DNA from 2 places in the Nocardioides thalensis genome. Region 2 is predicted to be linked to the other one. Evidence: predicted binding sites of a transcription regulator. Region 2 holds the regulator's gene; the other holds the start of a gene.

Region 1 (4,207 bases), 610 kb from region 2:
CACGGCCAACGCGCTCGAAGTGGACGGCGAGGCCGTCGGCATCCTCCAGACCTACGACCCGTTCGTCGACGAGATCGGCCGCTTCTACGACCGCCGCCCGGGCGACGTCGGCATCCACCTCCTGCTGGACGACGGTCCGGCCCGGCGTGGCCGGACCACCGAGGTGGTCGCTGCCGGGCTGGCCTTCGCCGCCGGGATCCCCGGCATGCGGCGGTTGGTGTTCGAGCCCGACGCCCGCAACCAGGCCTCGGTCGCCCTGCTCGACCGGCTCGGCGCGGAGCGCGGCCCGCTGGTCGAGCTCAAGACGTCGGTCAGCGAGAAGCCCGCGCAGTTCTTCTTCCTCGGCATCGAGGCCGTGCGACGGCTCGTCGAGCGGGAGGCGGCGTCGGTGCCGCAGTGAGCGCGGTCAGGCCTGGTCGTCGTCCTCCAGGACACGCACCGTGTACTCCGAAGGCATCGGAGCGACTGCGCCGTTGAGGACGAGGAGAACGTGCAGCGCGCTGGCGAACGCCCCAAGAGCGATGAAGCCGGGCTCCTCGGTCACGAACACCACCACTGCGGCGATCAGGGGCCATATGAAGAGGATGCCGAGCACCTTCCCGGCGACGCGGACGAGCCACGTCGCGAGATCGGTGTTGTGGATCATCTGCGCGAGAGCTGGGTTGTTCTCCTTCACGCGCCGACAGTAAGCGTCGCGCAGTCACGCGCTATGGGTTGGTACCGAGGACTCGTGCTACGAAGGCCGCCTTGGCCGCGGTGTACGCCGGCCGGTCGCCGGCGTGTTCGCGCAGGAGTCGCCATTTGAGGTCCCGATATTCACGTCGAAGCGCTGCATCAGATCTGAGTGCATCCCGGAACCGCAGGCGGAGTCGCGACTCAGCCGTGTCGACTTCGATCAATGACAAGTAATGGGTTCGCAGCTTTTCAGGCCCTTTCGGGAGGAAGACCCTGCGGTCGTACACGCGCTCGGCCATGTAGGTGTACCCATGCTCGACGAGTAGGGGAACCACGGCCGACCAACCATCGAACGACGGCAGCGACGCCTGCATGTCGATGATCGGTTTAGCGTCGAGACCTGGGACCGATGTGCTTCCGATGTGCTCGACCTCAAGAATGCCCGGCACATTCGCTAGGAGCTTGGATCGCTCACGCTCGAACGAGCGAGGCCACTCCGCGCTGTACGGGCGGAGCTCCAACGCTCCGCGTGCCAGGCCCACGGGGTGGTCCACGTAACGAATCCTAGGCCGCCGCCGGCCCAAGCCAGTCGACGAGCGCGATGCGGGCCTCAGCGCCCGACCGGGAATCCAATCAACTCACGCGGCGCGGCCGGGAGGTTTGGCTCGGGCGGGGGTGAAGGACCATCGGTTGCTGGTGTCGATGGGTGGTGGGGGTGTCCACACGGGTTTTCCGGTGTCGTCGTCGATGGCGACGGTCCAGGGGGTGTGGTGGATGGCGGTGTGGTGTTTGCGGCACAACAGGATGAGGTTGTGCAGGGCGGTGGTGCCGCCGTCGGCCCAGTGGTGGATGTGGTGGGCGTCGCAGGCGATGGGGAGGCGGTTGCAGCCGGGGAAGGCGCAGTGTCGGTCGCGGAGGACGAGGGCGTTCCAGATGGCGGTGGGGACGGTGCGGGTGGTGCGGCCGATGTCGAGGATCTGCCCGGGGGTGCCGAGGATGGTGGGGATGATCTCGGCGTCGCAGGCCAGGCGTCGTACCGCGGCTGCGGAGAGCCGGTCGCCGGAGGGCAGGAGCCCGTCGGTGTCGATGTGCTTGTCGAGGTGCCCGGTCTCGGTGAGGCGGGTGGTCAACGCGTCGAGAGATGTGGTGATGGTGATCCGGGCAGAAGTGCCGTGGGCGTGGGGTAGTGAGTCGGTGGCTTGGAGGCGGCGGGCTGCTTCGACGAGGGCGTCGAAGAGGCGGGCGCCGGACTCGCGGGGATCCTTCCCGTCGTGGCGGCAGTCGGGGTCGGGACACCCGTGGGTGATGGCCTGCCCGGTGACGGGGTCGCGCCATTTCTTGGCGTCGGGTTCGCCGCCGCAGGCGCCGGGCTCGGTGGTGATCGGCGCGGCCAGCGGCATGAGGGCGGTTTTGACGAGCTCGGTGTCCTCGGCGGTGCCGTAGCCCTTGATCTTGTAGCCGCCGAGCTTGTCCTTGGTGAAGGTGAGGAACCGGGCGCGGTGGGCGGAGCGTTCGGCCTTGTCCTTCTCGGTGTCCCACGCCAGGAGGGTGCCGTCGGGGTCGAGGTCGTGGATCACGTCGGTGATGTCGTGGTCGAGGTCGGTGGCATCACGCTGCTCACCGACGGCCAGCTCGAGCAGCTTGCCGGCGGCGGCCTGCCGGAGGTCGTCGACGTGGGGGAGTTTCGCCACGTTGGACCCGATCACGCTGGCTTGGGCCAGGGACACCTCCCCGTTGGTCATCGCCTCCCGCACGTGGGGGAGGTCGGCGGTCTGCTTGGCCACGCGCAGGTAGGTCGCGCCGGCGCCTTTGTGGCCGCCCAGGAGATGGGTGAGGAAGTCCTTGGTCGTGGCCCAGCCCAGCTTGTCGGCGGCGCCGGTGGCTTCCAGCTGCTCGGCGACCTCGACCAGGGCCGCGTCGGCGTACGCGCGGATCTTCGCGATCGCCACCGCGGCCTCAGGAAGCAGGGAGTCCTCGACCTGGTCCCACTGCCCGCCGGCGAGGTCCGCGCACGCCTGGACCGCGGTTGCGGCCGTGTCGAGCGCGGTGGTGGCGGTCATGCGCTCATCCTATCGAACAAATGTTCGAGAGACAAGAGTGATAGCCACCGAAGTGAGGGAATTTCTCCGGCTGCATGACGCCCGACAAGCGACCGCGACGAACCGACCACCTCGCTCGTGCCCAGCCGCTTGAACCGCAACCACAGGAGACCTCACAGCCGACCGCCGGAGGTTTCGAGGCTCCTCGCTGCGCTCGTCGCACCTCAACCACCGGCGGCACCTCAACCACCGGCGGCGCCCCACCCGCCGGCAGCACCAGCGAGCGACAAGCGCAGCACCAGCGGCCGCGCCGAGTATCGGCACATGACCGCAACCCCTCTCACCGCGCTCCGCCCCGCCCGACTCGCGGCAGCCATCGTCGCCGCGCTCGCACTCCTCGCTCCGGCGGGCCTCCACGTCGCTGCCGACGCCCGCCCCGCGCCGAAGTGCGGGGGCAAGACCGTGACGATCGTCGGCACCGATCGGTCCGAGACGATCCGCGGCACCGACGGCGACGACGTGATCCTCGCGCGTGGCGGCAAGGACAAGGTCCTCGGCCACGGTGGCACCGACCACGTCTGCGGCGGCGCCGGCAACGACCGGATCATCGCCGGCAACGACGACGGGGGCTACTACGACGGGGAGGGCGGCGCCGACGTCGTCGTGGGGCGCGGCGATCACGCCGTGCTCGAAGGCGGTCCCGGGCCCGACGTCCTGTCCACGACGAGGGACGGCAGCCTCTTGGTCGGTGGTGGCGGCGACGACACGATCATCGGCGGCGACCACAGTGACAATATCCGGGCCGGCGCAGGTGACGACCACGTCGAGGCCGGAGGGGACAACGACCTCGACGTCGACGGTGGACCCGGTGACGACGAGGTGGACGGCGGCCCCGGCAGCGACCTGATCCGCGGCGGAGACGGAAACGACACGCTTCGTCCCGGCGGCGGAGCCGGCGGCTTCGCCCACGGAGAGGCGGGCGACGACACCCTCGTCGCCGGCGACGCGGGGCAGGGACTGTCCGGCGGATCGGGCGACGATCATCTCGAGACACGGTTCGAGGGCACCTTGCTCGAGGGCAACGCCGGCAACGACTGGATCTTGGGGTCGGACTTCGAAGACCACATCGACGGTGGTTCCGGCGACGACAACCTCTTCGGCGAGGGTGGCGACGACCTCGATCTCGAGGGCGGTGACGGTGCGGACGGCTGCGTCGGCGGCGCGGGTCGGGACCGCTGCGACGGCGGTTCGCCGGGCACGACCGCCAACACTCCCGAGGACCCCGATACCTGCGAGGCCGAGGTGAAGGTCTCCTGCCGGGGCTCCCTGCTCCCGCAGCGCTACCAGCTGCACCTCGAAGGCACCCGGACGCGGGTGCACGACGACTCCGCCATGAGCGCTCACTGGGAGGCCACGATGATCCTCGTCCGGGTCGGCAACCCGGACACCTCGGCGCTCTGGCAGTACGAGTCCGGCCACGGCACGTTCGAGGT
Region 2 (4,207 bases):
CGAACACGAAGGCGGGGGCGGAGGCGTTCGTTCAGTACTGGTGGGAACTGGTCAACTACGCAACGGCGACCGGTGACACGGCCGCTTTGCGCGGAGTGTTCGGGCCCGCGTGTGCGAGCTGTGACGCGGCAACAAGCGCGATCGAGAACGTCTACGCGAACGGGGGACGCATCACCGGTCGCGGGTATCGCATCGAGAGTTCGAAGATCGTTTCCGAACCCGGCGGAGCGTGGGCGATCACGGCGGACCTTTCGGTCGGCAGGCAGGCCGTCCGTGGCGCAGGCGAACTCAACCAGGTTTACCCAGCGGGGACGAAGTCGCACGTGATGTTCGTCGAGTTCGTACGGGAGCGGTGGCAGGTGGCGACGTGGACGCACGATTGATCGTGGCGAGCGCGGCGCTGACGATCCTGTTCTCATCGGCGCCAGCCGCAGCGGATGTCGACGTCGATCCAGGCGACGGCTTTTTCGGACTCGAGGGCGAATCGGAAATGCCGGGCGACCCCGGCGACGCCGACAACGCAGGTGACGATGGCGGCGCGCTACCTGAGGGCGAGTACCACCACGGCCCAATGTGCAACGGCGGGGCCTGCGCACCAGAGTTTGTTTGCCCGGACGGGTCCTACGCCTACCGCGAGTGGATCGAAGCGCCCGACGGCGAAACCCTCTGGGACTACCTCTATTGCCCCGGCGACGTTGTCTTCCAGGGCCCAACGCCGGGCATGATCGCCCAAGCGTTCCGGCGCATCCCGCTGCCGGCCTCCCCCCTGATCATCGAGCCACCCGACGGCCGCACGCTGGTCAACTTCGAGACGAACTTCTACACGGAGAAGGAGCGGCTGTTCCGCAGCGTCACGCTCCTCGGCCAGCGCGTCGACCTGCGGATCGACGTGCACTCCTACACCTGGCACTTCGATGACGGCGAGAAGCTCCGCACCAGCGACCCGGGCGCGCCGTACCCGAAGCTCCAGATCACCCACAACTACCTGCAGGCCGGCGCCTACCGGCCGCGGCTCGACACCACCTACGTCGCCGACTATCGGGTCAACGGAGGCGCCTGGCAGACCGTGCCGGGCTCGGTGACGATCGAGGGCTCGCCCGAGTCGCTCCGGGCCGTCGAGGCGCGGCCGATCCTCACCGGCTGACGGGCTACTCGACCACCCTGGGAAAGTTGCGAGGGGCGGGACCGTGCGCGGTCCCGCCCCTCGTCTTCCCCTGGGCCCCGGGCGAGGGCCCGTCGTCCGCCGGGGTCGAGGTGGCAGACGAAGCAAGTGCCTTGGTTTCGAGGCTCGGCGCTGGGGCGCCTCGCACCTCAACCAGCGGCAGGCAGCGGGACGCGCAGCTCCTGGCCGGCGTAGACCATGCTCGAGTCGAGCGAGTTGAGGTCGCGGATCTCGTCGACCATCGCGCCGACGTTGCCGTCGACGGCGGCGTCGGCCGCGATGTCCCAGAGGGTGTCACCCGGGTCGACCGTGACGACCTCGACCTCGGCGACGCCCTGCTCCTGGGTCGCGGTCGACCCGGCGGCCAGCCACAGGCCGGCGCCGAAGGCGAGCGCGAGCCCGAGCAGGAAGATCGTCAGCCGGCCGCGGCGGGTCAGTCGCACCTGCGAGGCGGGGCGGACCCGGCTGGCGGGGCGGAGCTGAAGCGTCGGGGCGATAGTCGTGGTGCTCATCGGGTGACCTCCGGGGGAAGCGGCCCTGACGGTCAGGACCTCGGATCTGTCGTGCGTTGGTCTGAGTCCACCGACCGGGTCCGACACAATCCGGAGAGCCTGTCGATCAGACGTTCGATCGAACGCATGTACGACGGTAGATCACGTGTTCGAACGAATCAAGGACCTGTTCGAAGATTTGTTCGACGGCGTGTCGGGGTCTCGACACGCCGGCTCGCCAGGGCGAGCCGGCTACTCGACCACCCTGGACCCGACACGCCCGGTTCGAACACGTGTTTGAAGTCGTGCGTGATCCGCGTTACCGTCAGGCCATGGCGAAGAAAGTCAGCGAGCTTCCCGACGGTCCCCCCGACGCGACCGGCCTGACCCCGCGCCAGCAGCGGGTTCTCGCCACGATCAAGGACAGCATCGAGGAGCGGGGATACCCGCCCAGCATGCGTGAGATCGGCTCCGCCGTCGGCCTCACCAGCACCTCGAGCGTCGCCCACCAGCTCCGCGTGCTCGAGGAGAAGGGCTACCTCAAGCGCGACCCCAACCGGCCCCGCGCCCTCGAGGTGTTCCTGCCCGAGATCATGGCCGCGCGCCGCTCGATCTCCGCCGGCGAGGAGTCGTCCGTCGACGAGACCGGCATCGGCGACGTGGCCCCCGCCGCCACCAACGTCCCAGTCGTCGGCCGGATCGCGGCCGGTGGCCCGATCCTCGCCGAGGAGCGCATCGAGGACGTCTTCCCCCTGCCCAAACAGCTCGTCGGCGACGGCCAGCTGTTCCTCCTCGAGGTCAGCGGCGAGTCGATGATCGACGCGGCCATCTGCCACGGCGACTACGTCGTGATCCGCCAGCAGAACACCGCCGAGAACGGCGAGATCGTCGCCGCGATGATCGACGGCGAGGCGACGGTCAAGACGTTCCAGCGCAAGGACGGCCAGGTCTGGCTGCTCCCCCACAACCCGGCGTTCGAGCCGATCGACGGCACCCACGCGACGATCCTCGGGAAGGTCACCGCCGTACTTCGGCGCGTGTGAGCAGCAGGGCGTAGGGTCGGCCGGGTCCTCGGTCCACGACCCGGAAGGCCGCCTGATGCCACGTCGCAGCCACCCGCTGCTCCGCGCTCTCCTGCTCCTGTGCACGCTGGGGCTGATCGTCCCCGCGCTCGCCAGCCCCGGAAGCGCGACGCCCACGCCTGCTGCGACCACCCTTGCGGCGGAGCCGGACCCCGACGCCAACCCCCACCGCGCGCAGCGCGCGATCGAGGCGCTCGAGCGGGTCCAGGACCTGCTCGCCGGGGAAGGCAAGAACGGCGCTCGCTCACTCACCCTTGAGCTCCGCGACCTCGCGCTCCTCCGAGGTCAATTGACAGGCGTGCAGCGGGCGCAGGCGAATCAGCTACTCGCGCGGCCGCTGCGGCCGAGCAAGTCGCAACGCAAGTGCTCGTCCGTCATCTGCGTGCACTGGCAGACGAAGCGGCAGAGCGAGCGGCACGGAGTCAGGAGTCTCAAGTACGTCCGCAACGTTCTACGGACCATGACGGCGGTCCACAAGAAGTACATCGCCGCCGGTTATCGCAGGCCGTTCCGCGATGGACGACGCGGCGGCAATTCAAAGCCCGACGTGTACCTGGGCGACATCGGCGCGAACAACCTGTATGGGTACTGCACGACCGACGATCCTCGTCCGCCGAAGCACGGCGGTACGTGGGGCTTCTGCGTTCTCGACAACGACTACAGCAGTGAGCAGTTTCCGGCCCATACGCCGCTCGAAAATATGAAGGTGACCGCGGCGCACGAGTACTTCCACAACGTCCAGTTCGCTCACGATTACGGCGAGGACGCCTGGTTCATGGAGGCCACCGCGACCTGGGCGGAGGACGAGGTCTACGACCACATCAACGACAACGCCTTCTATCTGCCACACGGCCCGATCTCCAACCCGCTCACGTCGCTCGACACGTTCGCATACGACGGGCTGTTCCATTACGGCACCTGGATCTTCATCCGCTACCTCACCGACCGCTACGGCACCAAGGTCGCGGGCATGGACGACCTGGTGCTGGACATGTGGAACGGCGCGACCGGCAAGGACCGGGCGAAGTACTCCCTCGCCTCCGTCGTGCAGACGCTCCAGGCCAACGGCACCACCCTGGAGGCCGAGTACGCGAAGTTCGCCGCGGGCAACCGCCAGCCGTCGCGGACCTACCCGCAGGAGTACCAAGAGGTCGCGGCCGACCCGGAGAACAAGGACGGCTACCCGCGGACGCCGCTGGTCGACCAGTTCTCGCTCGCGCCGGACGCGACGCAGGGCTTCGGGCGCTCCTACGACCACCTCACCGCGCGCACCGTCCGCTACGTGCCGACAGACGAGACTGGCCCTCTGTCGATGCTCAACCTGACGTTCGACCTCGCCGATACCCCGTCCGGTGGCCACGCGGTCATCGTCACCAAGCCGGTGAGTGGTGCGCAGACGCAGACCCTCGTCACCGCAGACGGAGCGGCCGCGCCGATCCCGTTCGACGTCGCGGCGACCAAATGGGTCGAGG

Evidence for each region. Region 2 encodes LexA, which represses DNA repair genes until DNA is damaged. Its sites were predicted from a motif close to TCGAACANNTGTTCGA; they were not measured.
Region 1: HNR19_RS00225 (HNH endonuclease signature motif containing protein) is a predicted target of LexA. The motif match lies at 2,748-2,763, and genes of this name have one in related genera.

The regions. Positions count from the first base shown of each region.
Region 1 is NZ_JACCFP010000001.1:45,600-49,806, forward strand. Features, by position in the region: gene HNR19_RS00210 (GNAT family N-acetyltransferase) at 1-400, shown strand, start outside; gene HNR19_RS00215 (hypothetical protein) at 407-676, opposite strand; gene HNR19_RS00220 (GrpB family protein) at 708-1,229, opposite strand; gene HNR19_RS00225 (HNH endonuclease signature motif containing protein) at 1,314-2,735, opposite strand; gene HNR19_RS00230 (calcium-binding protein) at 3,039-4,207, shown strand, end outside.
Region 2 is NZ_JACCFP010000001.1:652,583-656,789, reverse strand. Features, by position in the region: gene HNR19_RS03210 (DUF6318 family protein) at 1-383, shown strand, start outside; gene HNR19_RS03205 (PKD domain-containing protein) at 368-1,144, shown strand; gene HNR19_RS03200 (LysM peptidoglycan-binding domain-containing protein) at 1,312-1,674, opposite strand; gene lexA (transcriptional repressor LexA) at 1,986-2,696, shown strand; gene HNR19_RS03190 (MXAN_6640 family putative metalloprotease) at 2,752-4,207, shown strand, end outside.